DNA from 3 places in the Mesorhizobium sp. B2-4-12 genome. Region 2 is predicted to be linked to each of the others. Evidence: riboswitches for the same ligand, from Rfam matches in the RefSeq annotation. Region 2 holds a riboswitch; each other region holds the start of a gene.
The links. A riboswitch is a leader RNA that binds a small molecule or an ion and turns the genes downstream of it on or off. The one in region 2 is predicted to bind cobalamin.
Positions count from the first base shown of each region.

Region 1 (6,605 bases), on a different contig from region 2:
AGCGTCGAGGCTTCGATCAGCCTGAGATCCTCGTCGTGGCTTTCACCGGGCAGCAGCGCCAGTTTTATGCCGCGTTCCCGGGCGGTCGCGGCAAGCTGGTCGCAGCCATAGCGCCACCAGTCGTAGCCGCCGAGGATGCGGACGAGAATAACCCTGGCGTGGCGGGCGACGCTGTCGATCCAGAGGTCGACGGACATCGGGTGGCGCAGGTCACGCAGCGCCGCCAGCCGCATCGAGGGCAGGCGGCCGGCATCCGCCTTCCACGCGGCCGCCAGTCCGGCGAGGTCGCTGTCGGTGAAGGACAGGGTCACGATATCCGCCGGCGTCTGCCGCAGATCGACCGGCTCGGCGAGATCGTCGAGCGAGGCGGATGTCGTGGTGAGGATGTGCATCGCGGCCCGTGCCCGAAAATCAGCCGGCGAGTATACGCTCGATCGCAGGGCGGTTCAGCCCCTTGAGGCCGATGACGACAAGGCGCGAGCGGCGGTCGTCCTCGGCGGTCCAGGCGCGGTCGTAGTAATGGTTGACGCGCGGGCCGACGGCCTGCAGCAAAAGCCGCATCGGCTTGCCGCCGACCTCGACGAAACCTTTCACCCGCAGCACGTTTTCCTGTTCGGCGGCGTCGGCGACGCGTTTTGCCAGCTCGTCCGGATTGGCGATCGAGGGGATGTCGACAATGAAAGTGTCGAAGTCGTCATGCTCGTGGTCGAATGCGCCGTCGTGATGGGATTTGCGGTTCTCGATGTCGTCCTCGACGGCGAGGCCGAGCCCGAGCAGTACGGAGGGATCGACCTTGCCGTGGGACGTCGGCACGATCTTGACGGCACGGGCGGAGTGTTCGTTGACGATGGCATTGGCGCGGGCTGAGCCGGCGGCGTCCATCAGGTCGCTCTTCGACAGGATGATCAGGTCGGCGCAGGCGATCTGATCCTCGAACACCTCCTCGACCGGGTCATCATGGTCGAGGCTGTCATCCCCGGCGCGCTGCGCCTGCAGGGCGTCCATGTCGTTGGCGACTCGGCCTTCGGCCAGTGCGGGGCCGTCGACCACGGCGATCACGCCATCGACGGTCACGCGGCTCTTCACCGTCGGCCACTGGAAGGCCTGGACCAGCGGCTTGGGCAAAGCAAGGCCCGAGGTTTCGATCAGGATATGGTCAACTTTCGGCGTCAGCGACAGGATCCGGTCGAGCGCCGGCACGAAATCGGCCGCCACGGTGCAGCAGATGCAGCCATTGGCCAGTTCGACGATGTTTTCCTCCGGGCAGGTGTCGATGCCGCAACCTTTCAGGATCTCGCCGTCGATGCCGATGTCGCCGAACTCATTGACGATGATCGCGATGCGCTTGCCGCCGGCGTTTTCGAGGAGATGGCGGACCAGCGTCGTCTTGCCGGCGCCGAGGAAGCCGGTGACGACAGTGCAGGGAACACGGGAGACGGAAGTGGTCATGGTCAGTCTTTCAGCAGGTCGAGGGGAGGGATGCGGGCAACGAGGCCGCGCTTCAGGGAATCGGGGCGGCCGCGCCAAGGGATAAGGCCGTCGCTCGAGGTGGCGAAGAGTTTGGCGCCGGTAACGAGGTCGGCGCCGCTGCCCGTGGTCAGGTCGCCGAACACATAACTCCAGCAGCCGTCGCGCAGGATTGCGGCGCTGAGCCGGCGTTTGCAGTTGCCGAGGCATTCGACCGTGCGGACGCGGACGTGCTCGGATGCCGCGGCGCGGCCTGTGTCCTGTGCCAGGAGTTCGCCGGCGCGGGGATGGGCGTCGGAGCCGGTTTCGTCGCGGCAGGACGCGCAGACGATAACGGTGACGCCGGACAAGGCGTCGCCATCGGCGGACGATATATCCGCTGCACTAGCCGAAAAACTGCCGTTGTGGTCCAAAAACCGGGCTCCTTGCCCGGAAACCCGCCGGGCGATCGGATTCTTCTGTCGCAGACGGCAGGTCTCCTGGCTCGCGAGTCGTCGCCTTGGTTAGCCGCCTTCCCGGGAATTCCCAGTGGCTTTCGGCCTTGGCTCTTCGCTTACAGTTGCGGGGACAGCCGCGGATTTGAGACCGAAATCCCGCACCGCATTCCCTCTTAGCCCCAGCCGTTGCGGGCAGGGGACCGTCTGGAGCGGATTTAGGCTTTTACAGGCAGCTGTGTCAACGCGCGGCTACGACATGGCGATGTCGACCAGCGCCGGGCCTAGATCTCCGGCGGGCGTCACGTCGATACGTTCAAGGCCAAGCCAGACCTGCATCTGCTTCAATTCCTCGAAGAGCTGGGCGGCGGTTTCAGGCGGCGCTCCGGGCTCGGCATAGGCCGCAGGCACGCGCAGCACGCTTGCCGGCCGGTCGGCCCGAAGGTCGACGCGAGCGACGATCCTGTCGCCAAGCAGGAAGGGCAGGACGTAATAGCCGTACTGGCGTTTTTCGGCCGGAGTGTAGAGCTCGATGCGGTAGTGGAAATCGAACAGCCGCTCGGTGCGCGAGCGCTCGAAGACGACCGGATCGAACGGTGCCAGCAGGGCGCGCGCTTCGATCTTGCGCGGGAGACGGGCATCTCTATGGAGGTAAGCCGGCTTGTTCCAGCCCTCGACACGCACCGGCAGTAACTCGCCCAATTCGACCAGTTCCTCCAGCCGGCCCTTTATGTCTGCGGGCGACAGACGGAAATAGTCGCGCAGGTCGCCGGCTGTAGCCACGCCGTGGGCGCGGGCGGAAATGCGCAGCAATTCGCGATGCGCGTCCTCGGCAGCGGGCACCGGCAGATCGAGGATCGCTTGCGGCAGCACGCGCTCCGGCAGGTCATAGAAGCGCTCGAAGCCGCGGCGGTGCGCGGTGGTGATGCGGCCGGCCCAGAACAACCATTCGAAGGCGTGCTTGGCGTGGCTCCAGCCCCACCAGCCGCCCGAACCTTTCTGGCCCTCAAGCGCCGAGGCGGCGATCGGGCCGCGATCGGCGACTTCCCGATAGATCTCTTCGATGTAGGCGGCGTGCTCGCGGCCCCATTTGGCGAGGCCCAGATACATTTCGTCGCCTTGCTCGGCGCGCTGCATGCGCCAGCGCATCAACGGGTATGTCTCGACTGGCAGGAACGAGGCTTCATGCGCCCAATATTCGAACACCGTGCGCTTGCGCGTCACGGCGGCATTGTCGAGGAGCGCGAGCGGGTAGGGGCCAAGCCGCGAATAGAGCGGCATATAGTGCGCGCGCACCACCGCGCTGACGGAATCGATCTGCAGCAGGCCGGTGCGGGAGAGAACGCGGGCGAAGTGGCGGCGGTCCGGCGTACCATTTGGGCGGGGATCGAGAAATCCCTGGGCGGCGAGCGCGACGCGCCGGGCCATGGCGAGCGAGATTTTTTCCTTCATCGGGAGCCCTTGCCCTGATCGATTTGCGGATTTTAGCCGGTGATTCCGGCATGCTAGCAGGCAAATGGCGGTAGATATGTCAGGAGATAAAAGTGGAGTAGAAAGTGAAGGAAATCAAACAGGAGCGCATCGGACCAGTTTCTTCCGTTATGCCGTCCAGCCCCGCGTTTTGAACAAGGTTTGACTTGCTTCGCTGGAAGTGCTGCGCTAACCCTCGCCGCGTTGCAGCATAGGCCCCTTAAAACGGTTCAGCGGTTAAACTGTCACGCTTCCGCATTAAGGTCCGGTGCTGTAACAAAAGTGGATTGGCGCCAACGGAAAGCCGCTGCATGAACGCACTTCTCAGTTCGTACCTGCCCATCGTCCTGTTTATCGCAGTGGCGGCGGTCGTCGGCATCGCGCTTATCGCGGCGCCGTTTCTGGTGGCCTACCGCAACCCCGATCCTGAAAAGCTTTCCGCCTACGAGTGCGGTTTCAACTCGTTCGACGACGCCCGCATGAAATTCGACATCCGTTTCTACCTGGTGTCGATCCTGTTCATCATCTTCGACCTGGAAGTGGCCTTCCTGTTTCCCTGGGCGGTGTCCTTCTCGAAGATCGGCATGCTCGGCTTCTGGTCGATGATGGTGTTTTTGGCAGTGCTGACCATCGGCTTTGCCTATGAATGGAAAAAAGGAGCGCTGGAATGGGATTGAACGACAGTTCAGGCACCCGCGTCGCGCCGAAGCCCAAGGGCATTATCGATCCCAACACCGGCAGGCCGGTGGGGGAGGACGATCCCTTTTTCCTCGAAATCAACAATGAGCTCGCCGACAAGGGATTTCTTGTCACCTCGACAGAGGCGCTGATCACCTGGGCGCGCAGCGGCTCGCTGATGTTCATGACCTTCGGCCTCGCCTGCTGCGCGGTCGAGATGATCCACACCTCGATGCCGCGCTATGACTCGGAGCGGTTCGGCGTGGCGCCGCGTGCGTCTCCGCGCCAGTCCGACATCATGATCGTCGCCGGCACGCTGACCAACAAGATGGCGCCGGCACTGCGCAAGGTCTACGACCAGATGCCGGAGCCGCGCTACGTCATCTCGATGGGCTCCTGCGCCAATGGCGGCGGCTATTACCACTATTCCTACTCGGTGGTGCGCGGCTGCGACCGCGTCGTGCCGGTCGACATCTATGTGCCCGGCTGCCCGCCGAGCGCCGAAGCACTGCTCTACGGCATTCTTCTCCTGCAGAAGAAAATCCGCCGCACCGGCACGATCGAACGGTAAATCCATGGCCGCATCACTGAGCGAACTGTCGAGCTATCTCGGCGAGAAAATGAGCGGACGGATCTCGGACGCGGTGTTCGCCTATGGCGAACTCACCATTCATGTCGAACCACGCGACCTCGTCGAAGTGATGACTTTCCTGCGTGACAATGCGCACTGCCAGTTCATCTCGATCATCGATATCTGTGGCGCCGACTATCCGTCGCGGGCCAAGCGCTTCGACGTCGTCTATCATCTCCTGTCGCCGAAACAGAATGTGCGCATCCGCGTCAAGGTGCAGGCTGACGAGGAGACGATGGTGCCGTCGATCACCGGCGTCTATCCCGGCGCCGACTGGTTCGAGCGCGAGACCTACGATCTCTATGGTGTGCTGTTTTCGGGCCATCCCGACCTGCGCCGCATCCTCACCGACTATGGCTTTGATGGTCACCCGCTGCGCAAGGATTTCCCGCTGACCGGTTTCGTCGAGCTGCGCTACGACGACGAAGCCAAGCGCGTCATCTACGAGCCGGTCGAGCTCAAGCAGGAATTCCGCAATTTCGATTTTTTGTCTCCTTGGGAAGGCACGGACTACGTGCTGCCTGGAGACGAAAAAGCCAAGACGAATTGAGGCGCCAGAATGGCCGAAACCTCCGTCCGCAATTTTAACATCAACTTTGGGCCCCAGCACCCCGCTGCCCATGGTGTTCTGCGGTTGGTTCTCGAACTCGATGGCGAAGTCATCGACCGCGTCGATCCGCATATCGGTCTACTGCACCGCGGCACCGAGAAGCTGATGGAGCACAAGACCTATCTGCAGGCCGTGCCCTATCTTGATCGGCTCGATTACTGCGCGCCGATGAACCAGGAGCACGCCTTTGCGCTTGCCGTCGAGCGGCTGCTCGGCATCGAAGTGCCGAAGCGAGGCCAGCTGATCCGCGTGCTCTATTGCGAGATCGGCCGCATCATGTCGCACATCCTCAATGTGACGACGCAGGCGCTGGACATTGGTGCGCTGACGCCGCCGCTGTGGGGCTTCGTCGAGCGCGAAAAGCTGATGGTGTTCTATGAGCGCGCCTCCGGCTCGCGCATGCATGCAGCCTATTTCCGCCCGGGCGGCGTGCATCAGGACCTGCCGCAGAAGCTGGTCGAGGACATCGGCAAATGGATCGATCCGTTCCTGAAGTCGATCGATGATCTGGATGCGCTGTTGACCGGCAACCGCATCTTCAAGCAGCGCAACGTCGACATCGGCACGGTGTCGCTGGCCGACGCCTGGGCCTGGGGCTTTTCGGGCGTGATGGTGCGCGGTTCGGGGGCGGCGTGGGACCTGCGCAAGTCGCAGCCATACGAATGCTATTCGGAAATGGATTTCGACATCCCGATCGGCAAGAACGGCGACTGTTTCGACCGCTACCTCGTGCGCATGGAAGAGATGCGCCAGTCGGCCCGGATCATGCGCCAATGCGTCGATCTGCTGCTCGGCAAGGAAAGCACCGGTCCGGTGTCGAACCTCGACGGCAAGGTCGTGCCGCCGAAGCGTGCGGCGATGAAGCGTTCGATGGAAGCGCTGATCCATCACTTCAAGCTCTACACCGAAGGTTACCGCGTACCGGCCGGTGAGGTCTACGCGGCCGTCGAGGCGCCGAAGGGCGAGTTCGGCGTTTATCTGGTCTCCGACGGCACCAACAAGCCCTACCGCTGCAAGCTGCGCGCCCCCGGCTTCGCGCATCTTCAGGCCATGGATTTCCTGTGCCGCGGCCACATGCTGGCCGACGTCACCGCCGTCCTCGGCTCCCTCGACATCGTGTTTGGTGAGGTCGATCGCTAAATGTCAGTCCGCCGTCTCGCAGAAGCCAGCGTCCAGCCAGCCTCCTTCGCCTTCAACAGGGCGAACGCGGCAGCGGCGAAGCAATGGATCAAGAAGTACCCGAAGGGCCGCGAGCAGTCGGCGATCATCCCACTTCTGATGCTGGCGCAGGAGCAGGAAGGCTGGGTCACCAAGG
Region 1 is NZ_VFVC01000023.1:30,277-36,881, forward strand. Features, by position in the region: gene FJ934_RS15420 (cobaltochelatase subunit CobN) at 1-392, opposite strand, end outside; gene cobW (cobalamin biosynthesis protein CobW) at 412-1,449, opposite strand; gene FJ934_RS15430 (DUF1636 family protein) at 1,452-1,880, opposite strand; cobalamin riboswitch at 1,919-2,124, opposite strand; gene FJ934_RS15435 (winged helix-turn-helix domain-containing protein) at 2,154-3,353, opposite strand; gene FJ934_RS15440 (NADH-quinone oxidoreductase subunit A) at 3,683-4,048, shown strand; gene FJ934_RS15445 (NADH-quinone oxidoreductase subunit B) at 4,039-4,620, shown strand; gene FJ934_RS15450 (NADH-quinone oxidoreductase subunit C) at 4,625-5,230, shown strand; gene FJ934_RS15455 (NADH-quinone oxidoreductase subunit D) at 5,240-6,430, shown strand; gene FJ934_RS15460 (NADH-quinone oxidoreductase subunit E) at 6,431-6,605, shown strand, end outside.
Region 1: it holds a riboswitch for cobalamin, as region 2 does, so the genes downstream of both, FJ934_RS15430 (DUF1636 family protein) here and FJ934_RS00500 (aromatic ring-hydroxylating dioxygenase subunit alpha) in region 2, are expected to answer to the same signal.

Region 2 (6,605 bases):
GATAAAAAAGAGCCGCAGGCATCGGCCCGCGGCTCTTTTTGTATTCCACATCGGCTATTAACGGCCGAAGAGATTCCGGTCGCTGCCCTGTGGGGCGGACTTCTGTGCGTCACCCGAGGAATTGAGCAGCTTGTAGACAGGCGATCCTTCATTGCGGATCGAGCCGGTATGCGAAGTGTCGACATTGGCGGTCGTCGCCTGCTTGTTGATGTCGGTGCCGCCAACATTGTCGTTGGCCGCATAGGCGCTGCCGGCGGCAATCAGAAGAGCGGCGGCGGTAAGAACAATCTTTTTCATTTCGGGTACTCCGGTATTCGCGAATCCAAGCGGCGGGCAAGCCCGCCGGTTGTCGTTGATATTAGTTGTTGCCGAACAGGTTGCGGTCGGCACCGTGCGTAGGCGTCTGAGCCGCCGGTTCGGACTTCTTGATCGAAGCGGTGTATGAGTTGTCGGTCGACGTGGCGGCCGGCTGGCTAGCGCCATTCGAACCATAATTGTCACTGCCGGCGAAAGCGCTGCCGGAAATGGCCAGAACGGCGACGGCAGCAAGAGCGATCTTCTTCATTTCAAGTCTCCTGAATTCTTCGAATGTCGCCAGGACGGCAGGCCAAACCCGCCGCCTGCTGGAGATCGGCTGTTAGTTGTTGCCGAAGAGGTTGCGGTCAGCACCGTGGGTGGGCGTCTGAGCAGCCGGTTCCGACTTCTTGATCGAAGCGGTGTAAGAGCTGTCGGCAGCAGTGGCCGCGGGGCCATTCGCACCATAGTGATCGCTACCAGCGAAGGCGCTGCCGGAAATGGCCAGAAGGGCGGCGGCAGTGAGAACAATCTTTTTCATTTTGGGTACTCCAGTATTTTTCCGTCCGTCTAGCGGCGTGTCTTGGGATTGAAATCGCGTCGTTCGGACGACCCCGATGTGGGAGAGCCAGCTAGCCGTTTCCAATCACGAAGATGTTCAACGTGGACCATGAATCCACTACTTGAAATTGTACCAAGATCTTCCACGTGCGATTTTTCCGTTGCAATATCAACGCGTTAATTAAAGTCGGTGTCGTCATCACCGACTCTATCGGAGGCTCGGCGTTCACACCGTCCTGCACGCACCGTCAACAGAAACGAACCGTTCGGTTCGATTTTAGAATCTGCTAATAGTCACTTTTCGAAACCGTTAACCCTTTTTGCTTCCACTCCGGGCCGATTCCGACGCCCGGCGCGGCCGTCACCGCGATGATTTTCGCTGTCGCTGCTCGTGACCAGATCGTTGCGCATGGGTGTCGCGCCACATGGATGCAATGTCGCTTTCATGCCGATGTCGCAAGCGCTGTCGTGATTAGATCATGTCATCTCAGGTGCCGCTTCGTGACGACGGGGCGGAGAATTGGGAAGCCGGTCAAAGTCCGGCGCTGCCCCCGCGACGGTGGTGGAGTTCAAGTCGCAACGGGAGACCACTGGGCGCAAGCCTGGGAAGGTGTCGCGACCGTCCGCAAGGACACTCCAGAGCCCGGAAACCAGCCAGAGATCGTAGAACTCGACTGATCGCGGTGGGCGGTCAAGAGGCGGATGCCGCATGCCCGGCGCTTGCCGGCATGCAGCCTTGTCCTTCCTCTCATCCCCTCCGGTTCAGTCATTAGAGCGACGCGCGTCCGTTTGGACGGGCCGATGCGATGAATGCGAGGACAGGACATGGATGCGCGCAACGATATGCTGAGGCTCTTGAACAGCCGCAGAGAGGGCTTTTCGCTGGAACAGCCCTTCTACACCGACCCGGACTACTTCAAGCTCGACATGGAGCTGATCTGGTATCGCGACTGGCTGTTCATCGGCCATGATTGCGAATTGCCGAAGCCGGGAAGCTTCATCACCGTGCAGATCGGCGACTATCCGGTCGTGCTGGTGCGCGACCAGCAGGGCAAGATCAATGCCTTCCACAACTCCTGCCGCCATCGCGGCAGCCGCGTCTGCAACACCGACAAGGGCTTGGCGGCCAAACTGGTCTGCCCGTATCACCAGTGGACCTACGAGCTCGACGGCCGCCTGCTGTTCGCCCGCCAGATGGCCGACGGTTTCGACAAAGGCCAGTTCGGCCTGAAGCCGGTCGCCTGCGAGAGCGTGGCCGGCTACGTCTTCATCTGCCTGGCCAGGGAGCCCGCCGACTTCGCACCGATGCGGGCGATGATCGAACCCTATCTCAAGCCGCACCGGCTGAGCGAAGCAAAGATCGCTTTCCAGAGCACCATCGTCGAGAAGGGCAACTGGAAGCTGGTCTGGGAAAACAACCGCGAGTGCTATCATTGCGCCGGCAGCCATCCGGAGCTTTGCAAGACCTTCCCGGAGGCGCCGACCGTGACCGGTGTACAGGGCGCCGACAGCGATCCTGAGATGATCGCGCACTGGGCGAAATGCGAGGCCGTTGGCCTGCCGAGCAAATTCCGCATCGATCCGGCCGGGCAATATCGCGCCACCCGCGCGCCGCTGCTGCGCGACGCGGTCAGCTACACGATGAGCGGCAAGCGGGCGGTGAAGAAGAACCTCTCCGACAGCGTCTCGGCCGACCGCATCGGCACCCTGATGCACTATCACTATCCGACCACCTGGAACCACATCCTGATCGATCACGCCGTTACCTTCCGCGTGCTGCCGATCAGTGCCACGGAAACGGCGGTAACGACGAAATGGCTGGTGCACAAGGATGCGGTCGAGGGCGTCGATTACGATCTCGCCGAACTCACCCATGTGTGGACCGAGACCAACGATCAGGATCGCCGTATCGTCGAGGAAAACGCCTTCGGCATCCTGTCGCCGGCCTACGAACCAGGCCCGTATTCGGAGCTGCATGAGGGTGGCGTCATCCAGTTCGTCGACTGGTATGCGCGTTTCATTGGTCCGCGCCTCGCCGAGGATGGTCGACCAGCGCTCCGCAGTGTCGCCTGAGAGGCCAAAGGATGAACGCGATGACTGATCTTGGCCTTTACCGCCATCTCGACCAGATGGCGCCCTGGAACGACCGGCTCCAGGTGCTGGAAGTGATTGGGGTCAGCGACGAGTCTCCTGACGTCAAGACCTTCACCTTCCGCTCCGACAACCAGACCTGGTTCCGCTACAAGCCGGGCCAGTTCGTGACGCTGGAACTGCCGACAGATGACGGGCCGCTGATGCGCACCTATACATTGTCATCGTCGCCATCGAGGCCGTTCTCGATCGCGGTGACGGTGAAGGCACAGGCCGGCAGCATTGGTACGCGCTGGATGTTCGATCATCTGGTGCCTGGCTCACACGTCAAGGCCTACGGGCCGGCCGGCGACTTCTCGCTGCACAGCCATCCGGCAGCCAAATATCTGTTCATCTCGGCAGGCTCGGGCGTGACGCCGATGATGTCGATGCTGCGCTGGCTGAACGACTGCGCGCCATGGACCGATGTCAGCTTCGTCAACTGCGCGCGCCGACCCGAAGAGATCATCTTCCGCAAGGAACTCGAACTGCTCGGCGGCCATATGCCCGGCCTGTCGCTCGGCTTCATGATCGAGGAGCGCTCAAGCCGTGAGGGCTGGTACGGCCATATGGGCCGTATCGACGCCATAAGGCTGCCGCTGCTGGCGCCCGATTTTCGCGAACGCGAGATCTTCTGCTGCGGTCCGGATCCTTTCATGCGGGCCGTGCGCGGCATGCTGGAAGCCGCCGGCTTCGACATGACGAAATACCACCAGGAGAGCTTCGCCGCGCCGGTGGTGGAGGAAATCCCGGCGCCGTTCGCAGCGCCCGCACAGGACGGCGCCCCTGTTCCCGCCGAAGCCGCGACAGCGATTCGCTTCGCGCTTTCGGACGTCGATGCCGAATGTGTCGCCGGCCAGACCGTGCTGCAGACGGCGCGCGCCTCGGGCGTGCGGATACCCGCGGCCTGCGAATTCGGCCTGTGTGGAACCTGCAAGGTCAAGAAGGTCTTCGGCGATGTCGAAATGAGCCACAATGGCGGCATCCTCGATCACGAGATCGATGACGGCTTCATCCTGGCCTGTTGCTCCAGGCCGCTGTCGGCGTTGGAAATCGAGGCATAATCGGTTCAAGGCCTCAACCGATCCGGGAAACAGTCGGTGCTTGCCGGCCCTGGTTGCCTGCGACGCGGTGCCACCGAAAATCCGGCTGAACCGCGCAGACTGTAATGGCGCGATTAACCGCACTTTAGGCAATCCCGGCTAGCTTTCGGTGTCAGTTCCAGTGGCGGGAGCAGCCGGTGATCGATGTCAGCACTGCCGCTGGGCGAGCGGCGCGAGCACCGGTCGTGCCCATTTCGACGCTGCTCGACACAGTGGGCGCGCACGCACGATCGGCTTCTGCTTCCGACCATATTGGCTTGTATTCCTCAGAACCGGATCAACTGCCACCCTTGGCACTGAGGCCGGCACAGCTGTGTTCCCGTCCATGATTTCGTCATTCTGCGTAAAAGTCATCTTTGTTGGGGCGGTCCGATGAGCATGGGAAATGTAAGAAACATCAGTACTGCGACTGGCTTTGCGTCCGCGGTTGGAAGCTTGTCGCCGGTATGGCTTGTTGCGACCGTAGTGGTGTTCTCTTTTTTTATGCCGTGGACCGCCGGCGACAATACCGACGTCAGCTGGCTCATCGTTATCTGCGAAAAGGTTCTGGATGGTCAGAGGCTCTATGTCGACATTCTGGAAACCAATCCGCCTTTCTCCGTGGCCCTCTATATTGGGCCGGTATGGCTGTCCCACAGGCTCGGCATCTCGCCGGAATCCGCAATCGAGTGCTTCATCTATCTGATCTTCTTCGTTTCGATTGCGCTGTCGGCTGTCGTCATCGAGCGAAGTCGAATCTTCGTCGATCTGAAGACGCAATGGATCTATCCCGCATTAGCGGTTTTGCTTCTCATCATGCCTGGGAATGTTTTCGGCCAGCGCGAGCATATCGGTACGATGCTGTTCATGCCGATGCTGTTCCTGATGATGTGGCGGATCGACAACCGCGCAGATGCGCCGGTTCCTCTTGGCCTTGCCGCAGCGGTTGGCTTGGCTGGAAGCGTACTGCTTCTGGTCAAACCACATTGGGCAACTGGTATCATACTGCCCTATTTCTACATCGCTTGGCGCAAACGCTCGCTGACGGCGTGCCTGACGGCTGAAAACGTCGTCATCTTCACGGTTTGCACTGCCTATCTCGTCAGTGTGTATGTATGGTTTCCCGAGTTTTTCGGCACTTTCCTGCAATTGCTGATGCGCTACTATGTCAGCTTGCGAGCCAACATCAACATTTTCGCGGCATTGCCGACTTTCGCCGTCTTCGTCGTTTTCGTGGTTTTCCAGATGCGCAAATCTGTCTGGCGAGACGGCGTTGCGCTGGCGGTGGCGAGTGCCGCCGGCTTTTTTGTGTCCATGCTGTACCTCGGGAAATACTGGCCCAATCACCAGTATCCCTACCAGGCTACGATGCTGGTCGCGATGCTGCTGGCGGTGGCATCACGATGGCGAATAGCGGTTGGCCTCGCAAACCCACAGGCCGCCTCTGAGATCGCCAGTGTCAGGCTCCATGCGGCAGCCGCGCTGGCCGTGGTCGCCGCACTTTCGGTGACGCATCACCAGTTCTACCAGCTGCCTGAGAAAGGTCTGGTCGATGCCATCAACAGCCGTTACGCCTCGCCATCGATCGTTCAGGTCAGTTCCGACCTTTCCGTCGGCAATCCGCTGACGAGAATGGCCAATGGTCGCTGGCTGTCGGCCTATGCCCATGATTGGCTTGGCACCTATGCGCTTTGGGGTTTGATGCGGGGTAAGTATCAAGGCGAAGACGAGCGCATCGCGCGGCAAGACCTTGATAATTATACTCGCTACGTCAATTCCCTGATCCGTGACAACAGGCCCGATATCATCCTGATGGACCGGATGAACAAGAAAAAGTCGACGTGGTCGCTCACGGCGGACTTTCCGCCAATTTGGATCGTGTGGATGCGTCGGAATGCGGATTTCCAAACCCTGATGGACGACTACGTGGAAATCGCGACTGGGGACTACATTGAAGTCTATGCGCGGCGCTCGGATGCCCGCAACTCGCTCACTGAGCTTTCGTCACCCGGCGCAGCGTCAGATTGATCCTGCCGCCGTTTTTGAGCAAAGCCGAGGTTGAAGGATAGATGCGGTCGACGCCGTGGAAGGCGAGGCGGCCCTCGCCGCCAAGCACGACGACGTCGCCGCTCTTCAGCCTGAACGATTTGGTGGCGCCGTCGCGTGTCGTCTGGCCGACCCTGAACAGGCAGTCGTCACCCAGCGAGACGGAGACGACGGGGGCGGAGAAATCGACCTCGTCGCGATCCTGGTGCAAACCCATCTTGGCTTCGGCCGTGTAGAAATTGATGAGGCAGGCCTGCGGCGGATGCGGATAGCCCGACACCTGCTGCCAGAGATCGAGCAAGCCTTCGGGGATCGGCGGCCATGGCTCTCCGGTCACCGGATGCATCGGCTGGTACCGATAGCCCCCTTCCTTGTCGGTGACCCAGCCGAGCGGGCCGCAATTGGTCATGCGCACGCTCATCTCCTTGCCGGTGCGCGGCATGGCCGGCACGAACAGCGGCGCCTGCTGGACGATGCGCCTGACATCCTCGA
Region 2 is NZ_VFVC01000001.1:94,412-101,016, reverse strand. Features, by position in the region: gene FJ934_RS00515 (DUF680 domain-containing protein) at 58-297, opposite strand; gene FJ934_RS00510 (DUF680 domain-containing protein) at 359-565, opposite strand; gene FJ934_RS00505 (DUF680 domain-containing protein) at 638-835, opposite strand; cobalamin riboswitch at 1,328-1,529, shown strand; gene FJ934_RS00500 (aromatic ring-hydroxylating dioxygenase subunit alpha) at 1,681-2,928, shown strand; gene FJ934_RS00495 (hybrid-cluster NAD(P)-dependent oxidoreductase) at 2,949-4,049, shown strand; gene FJ934_RS00490 (hypothetical protein) at 4,461-6,095, shown strand; gene FJ934_RS00485 (alpha-ketoglutarate-dependent dioxygenase AlkB) at 6,058-6,605, opposite strand, start outside.

Region 3 (6,605 bases), on a different contig from region 2:
TTGACGGCAGAATATCAGGCCGAAGGGTTCATCAGCCTGCTCAAGGACGTGCGCAAGGCAAAGCTCGCGGAGTGGCTTAGATAGTCTCCTAAGCGTCGATCTTCAGCGCAAAAGGCGTACCCTCGAAGGCGTCGGCGCCACGGCCGATCGACAGGATCGCCTCGATCATGCGGCCATTGCGATCAAGCAGTGCATCCGCCACGGCAATCAGGCGCGGATTGGGTGTCGCCGAGGGGGACAGCGTCCGCAATGTCTGAGCCAATTCGGCCTCGTCACGTTTCGGCGCCAGGGCGGCGGCGATGATATAAGCCGAGGCGGTCGAACGACTGATGCCTGCATAGCAATGCACCACCATCGGCCTTGCACGGTCCCACCGGCGCGCGAAATCGAGCAGGTTGCGCACGTGATCCTCCCCCGGCATGGTCATGCCGTCCTGCGCTATCGCAATGTCGTGCATGACCAGGTGCAGATGGTTTTCCCTGGCGATCGAGGCCGGGCGCACCACCTCGGTTCCGGCGGCGAGCAGCGACAGCAGGCGATCGGCACCGGTCCTCGCCACCGTTTCCTCGACCTTTGCCAGCGAACAGACATGGATCATCATCGCGCGATCTCCCTGGCGCCATCGTCGCGCCGCGAAGCCCAGCCGGCAAGAGCGGATTCGAGCCGACGCCATTCTTCCTCATTCCCCGGCAGGCCTGCGCGCAGGACATGCGGCCGGTCGGAGAAATGCCGCAGCAGGATGCCGCGCTCGCCAAGCGCGGAAAACAGGCCTGCGGCATCCGCTAGGCCGAGATAGCGGAACAACATAGTGCCGCCCGCCACGGGCACGCCGAAGCGGCCGAACAGCGCGTCGAGCCGTGCCGATGCCTCCGCGAGCGATGTCCGCATCGCGTCCTGCCAGCCGATATCCGCGAGCGCTCGGACACCGTATTCCAGCGCCGGGCCGGCAACAGCCCATGGGCCGAATTGCGTTTCCAGCAGGTCCACCGTCGGCGTATCGGAAAGCGCGAATCCAAGCCGCAGGCCAGCCAGGCCAAAGAACTTGCCGAACGAGCGCAGCACGACGATGCCGCCCTGCCCGACATCGCCGGCCAGACTGTGTTCGCGCGGGCCGACATCCATGAACGCCTCGTCGACGACCAGCAGGCCGCCCTTGGCGCGCAGTCCCCCGGCCAGCGCCAGCAACCGGTCGCGCTCGATGACGCGCCCATCCGGATTGTTGGGATTGACGATGATGGCAAGGTCGGCGTCGGCGAGCGCCGCAAAATCGCTGACTTCGGTCACCTCGTGCCCGGCGATCGCCGCCGCCCGGGCGTGTTCGGCATAGGTCGGCCCCAGCACCAATGCCTTGCCGGGCCTCACCAGCGATGCCACGCGCGGCAACAGGATTTGGGTACCGGGCGCCGCGACGACGTGGGCTGGCGACGGCGCGCCGTAGGTGCGGGCCGCGGTTTCCGTCAGCTCGCGCCCGCGGCCTGCTTCCGGCAAACGCGACAGCGAGGTGGCGGGCAAGTCGAAAAGCGGGTAGGAGTGCGGATTGATACCGGTCGAGAGGTCGACGAAAGGCAGCAAGGCGTTGGGGAAAAGCGCCCTCGCCCGGCCAAGACTTCCACCATGGTCCACTGCTCCTTCAAGAAGCTTCATGTCAGTCCTGATCGCTTTCCTGTCACTGGCCGTCGAATTTGTCCTGGGTTATCCGGACTGGCTGTTTCGCGCCATCGGTCATCCGGTGACGTGGTTCGGCAGCCTGATATCCTTTCTCGATCGCAGGCTCAACCGCGCCACTGATCCCGACGCGCTGCGTCGCCAACGCGGCGTCCGGGCGCTTCTGGTCATCGTGCTGGTACCGGCGGCGATCGGCCTTTGCGTGCAGATCCTTCTGCTCTGGTTCGTTCCCCTGGGACTGATCATTGCCGCCCTTCTGGCGACGTCTTTCCTGTCGCAGAAGAGCCTGTATGAGCATGTCGAGGCCGTGGCGGACTCGCTCGACTCGGGTGGCCTCGCCATGGGCCGTGTCGCCGTCTCGCGAATCGTCGGTCGTGACCCGGAGACGCTCGACAGGGCCGGCGTCTGCCGCGCGGCGATCGAAAGCCTGGCCGAGAATTTTTCCGACGGCATCGTCGCCCCCGCCTTCTGGACAGGCGTCGGCGGGCTAGCAGGGGGTGCTGCCTACAAGGCGGCCAACACCGCCGATTCGATGATCGGCCACCGCACCCCGCGCCACGAGGCGTTCGGCTGGGCGGCGGCGCGCTTCGACGATTGGATCAATCTGCCGGCGTCGCGGCTGACGGCTCTGCTAATCGTGCTGGCTGCTTTCCTGGTCAAGGAAGCCGATCCCCGCAACGCCTGGACTGCGGTGTGGCGCGATGCCAAAAAGCACCGTTCGCCCAACGCCGGCTGGCCGGAAGCGGCCATGGCCGGAGCGCTTGGCCTCGCGCTCGCCGGACCGCGCAGCTATGGCGGCGTGGTGGTCGACGATGTCTTCATGGGCGAAGGCGGCAGTCGCGAAGCCGACAGCGGCGACATCAGGCGGGCGCTGAAACTCTACCGCGTTGCCGACTATCTGCTGATTGCGCTGTTCGGGGTGGTCTCCGTGATTGCCATCGTGGCGTGACGGAATCAGCGAGGCTATTTACCGAACGCCTCGCACACAGCCCGCAAAACTCTCAGAACTCGATGCCTTGCTGCGCCTTCACGCCTGCCGAAAAGTGGTGCTTGGTGACTCCCATCTCGGTGACCAGATCCGCCGCCTCGACCAGCGCCGGCTTGGCGTTGCGTCCGGTGACGACAATGTGCAGTCCCTCGCGCCGCGCCTTCAGCGCAGCGACAACCTTGTCGAGATCGAGATAATCATAGCGCAGCGCGATGTTGAGCTCGTCGAGCACGACAAGGCTGATCGAAGGATCGGCGATCAACTCCAGAGCCTTGGCCCAGGCGGCCTCTGCGGCCGAGATGTCGCGCTTCAGGTCCTGCGTCTCCCAGGTGAAGCCCTCGCCCATCGCGTGCCAGACGACACGGTCGCCGAAAGCAGCGAAGGCATCCTTCTCACCGGTGTGCCATTTGCCCTTGATGAACTGGACGACGCCGACCCGCTTGCCATAGCCGAGCATGCGCAGCGCCAGACCGAAAGCGGCTGTCGTCTTGCCTTTGCCCGGGCCTGTATTGACGATCAGCAGCCCCTTCTCGGCCGTTTTGCTCGCCACCTCGGCATCCTGCACCGCCTTGCGCTTGGCCATCTTGGCGCGATGGCGCTCCGCATCCTTGTCTTCCGTCATGTCATTTCACCTTGAGCGGCAGCCCCGCCACCATCAGCAGCACCGTATCGGCGACCGCCGCGACCTGCTGGTTGAGCCGTCCCGCGTCATCGCGGAACCGGCGCGCCAGTGCATTGTCCGGCACGATGCCTTGCCCGACTTCATTGGACACCACGAACCACGGGCCGCGCGGCCGTGACAACACGTCCGCCAACCGACGGCACTCGGTTGCGATATCGTGTTCGGCCAGCATGTGATTGGTCAGCCATAGCGTCAGACAGTCGACGAGCACCGGCTGGTTGTCGGGCAAAGCCTCGAGCGCACCGGCAAGGTCGAGTGGCGCGTCGATGGTCGTCCAGCCGTCGACGCGCCGCGAACGGTGCAGCGCGATGCGCTCACGCATCTCGTCGTCATAGGCTTCGGCTGTGGCGATATAGATCCATGGCGAGGGCAAAGCCGTCACCAGGATTTCGGCGTGCGCGCTCTTGCCGGAGCGCGCACCACCGATGATGAAGGTCAGCTTGCTGCGATCAGGCAAAGCTGTCGCGCAGGCTGGTGGCGGTGCCGGTGAAGCGTCCGCGCACCACGCCGACGGCGGCGCCGAGCACCAGCCAGAACACCAGATTGGTCAGCGTCACCGCCACCACGAACTGATGATGCAGACCCTCCGGGATCGGCGTCTCGAAACTGTCGGGCTGCGGCGCGCCGATGACATGCGGGGCGATAATCAGCAGGACGGCAAGGATCGCAAGCGGCAGCGATTTGCGGAATGCGATCAGGCCTAGCCCCACGGCGGTCGCGACCACGGTCGCCACCCACCAGATCTGGCGCTGCGTGAGATCCGCCGACGGCATGGCCGGCAATTCCGGCGGCAGGCCGAGGCCGGGCGCCAGTGTGAATATGGCAAAGCCGGCCAGGCCCCAGAACACGCCCTGACGCCAATTGCCGATGCCGCCAGCGAATTCCGAGACCGCCACCAGGACCAGCGCGAAGCCGATGCCAGTGACGATATTGGCAAGCACGCTGAAGCCAAAACGCTCGAAACCGTCGGCCGGAGCCCAGCCTTCGTCTTCCGACGCCGGGGCAGCTGCTTCAGCCGGTGCCGGCGCGACAGGGCTCATGGCGTATCCTGCCGGCGCGGCAGTGCTCATGGCGTTGGTGTCTGCTGCTGCCGGTGCGGTGTGGTCGTGATGGTGGCCGCCGCCGGCCTGCTCATAGACTTCAGCCTTGAGGATCAGCGGCACGGTGGCATAGGCCTGCATGCAGGCGAGAACGACGCCGGCCACGAGCCCTGCGATCGCCGCGATGAACACGACGTTGCGAAACAGGTTCATGATGTCAGATCCTCGTCAGTGGCAGGGAAACGCCATCGAATGGCGATAATCGTGGGCGGCATTGTGGACCGCATCGATATGCGAAAAGCCGACAAAGCCAACGACGAAAATGCCGAGCAGCGCGGCAAGCGCAAGCTGCATGAGGCGCGACTGCGAGGAGACGGAGGCGCCGAGGGAGACGGAAGCGGTATTCATATCTTGTCCTTTCACCCTCCACCCGAGGGCATTGAAGTCAGTTTCCTGTCGCCGGCAGGTCTCCTGGCTCGCGGATCAGCGCCCTTCTCCACCTTCCCGAAGAAAAATCTTCAGTGGCTTATGGAGAGGACTACCGCATACAGTTGCGGGGGCAGCCACGGCATTGGGCAACAACTCAGCCCGCACCGTATTCCCTCTTGGCTCCAAAACGGAACCGACGACAGTCTGGACTATAGGCAGAATCGACGCGCCCGGCAAACCAAATTCCGCCGGCGACCATTGCGAATGCGCCATGTCGAGATCAGTTTGCTTGTGCCGCATTTGGCCTATTGGTACCCGGAAGCCCAAAATCGCGACAGATGTCCGCCGGAGTAGAATTATAAAGGCCGGCTAAAGCGACTTCGGCAGATAGCGCCAGGTCATGAAGCCGCAAAACGCCGCCAGCAGGCCGAGCGTGACGAATACCGAGCCCAGCCCGAAGAACGCCAGCACGACGGAATAGACCAGCGGCGGGGTCAACTCGGAAAAATCAAGATAGGTGCGATAGACCGCGGCCATCTGCGCGCGCTCATAGGAGCGCACCGAGCGCATGAAAGCGGTCGAACCCAGCGCATCGAGCGCAATGGTGAAGAAGGCGCCGCAAAGCAGGAAGGCGCCGGTGAGCAGCGGCGCGCTCTCGCCGATCGCACCTGCCGCCAGAAGTGTGGCCGACATGGCGAAATAGGCAAAGGTCATGGTCTTGCGGCCGCCAAAGCGCTTTCCGGCCTTGCCCCAGAAGATGGCCATGAACAGAAGCGCGTTGCCGGCCGAGACCAGCAAGCCACCGGCCAGTTCGCCCTCGCCGGTAATCACCATGAACAGCGGTCCATAGACGAAGAACGTCGTCCAGAAGCAGGAGCGGCCGAAGGCGATCAGCCAGGCGAGCCTCAGTCTCGGCTGCGCGACGAAGCGGCCGATATTGGCGAGCGGATTGACCGGACGCGTCTTGCCCGGTTGGATCGATTGGTTGTCGCTGAGCCGATAGAACCAGAACAGGGCCAGCAAGATCGCGGCGAACACCGCCACCGCGCCATGCGCGGCATAGATGCCGAAATGCGCGTAAAGAAAGATGCCGAGTGTCGGCCCACCGGTCCAGGCGAACATCGACCACGCCATGCGCAGCGATTCGGCCTGCATGAAGTCGGTCTTGCGAATGTGGTCCATGATGTAGAGATTGAGTGTGATCGACAACGCGCTGGCGCCCATGACGCGGCACAGCATGCCGGCCAGTTGTCCGGCAAGCGTGTGGGTGACGAAGAACAGCGATCCGATGGCGAGCAGGCAGGCGCCGGCGGTGTAGACCCAGCGCCGCGCAAAGCGGCGGATCAGCATCGGCATGAACAAGGTCACCGACAGGCCGAGCAGCGCAACGATCGTGTAGAGGATCGAGACGATCTGCTCATTGTGCAGGATCTCGTAGGCCTGGATCGGGATGACGCTCGACACCGTGGCGCGGGCGAAGGACTCGACCGCATAGAGCGAAGCGAAGGTGCGCGCATCCGCGGCCTTGAGGGCCGGGAGCCAGATCGGATGGCGCACATGGATGGACATTGCTTCCCCAAAGCAGAATCACCGGCCAAATCTGCCTTGGCGATTTCGGTGCCAATAAGAGGAAACCGACGCGCGTGCGGTGAAAAACGAAGCTGGTCAAAGGCTTTCCGGCGCTGGCCTAAAGCGTGATCCGAAACGGCCGGCGCGGCGCGGCGCTATGCCGACGGTCCCGGCCTTCTTCTGTCTGGTTGAACCGTGATAGTCCTCGGGCGGGGCTGAATCAGATCGCGAG
Region 3 is NZ_VFVC01000023.1:74,813-81,417, reverse strand. Features, by position in the region: gene FJ934_RS15665 (creatininase family protein) at 1-84, shown strand, start outside; gene FJ934_RS15660 (tyrosine phosphatase family protein) at 89-598, opposite strand; gene cobD (threonine-phosphate decarboxylase CobD) at 598-1,644, opposite strand; gene cbiB (adenosylcobinamide-phosphate synthase CbiB) at 1,643-2,614, shown strand; gene cobO (cob(I)yrinic acid a,c-diamide adenosyltransferase) at 2,667-3,275, opposite strand; gene cobU (bifunctional adenosylcobinamide kinase/adenosylcobinamide-phosphate guanylyltransferase) at 3,277-3,792, opposite strand; gene FJ934_RS15635 (CbtA family protein) at 3,785-4,588, opposite strand; gene FJ934_RS15630 (CbtB-domain containing protein) at 4,604-4,783, opposite strand; cobalamin riboswitch at 4,819-5,017, opposite strand; gene FJ934_RS15625 (MFS transporter) at 5,174-6,373, opposite strand.
Region 3: it holds a riboswitch for cobalamin, as region 2 does, so the genes downstream of both, FJ934_RS15630 (CbtB-domain containing protein) here and FJ934_RS00500 (aromatic ring-hydroxylating dioxygenase subunit alpha) in region 2, are expected to answer to the same signal.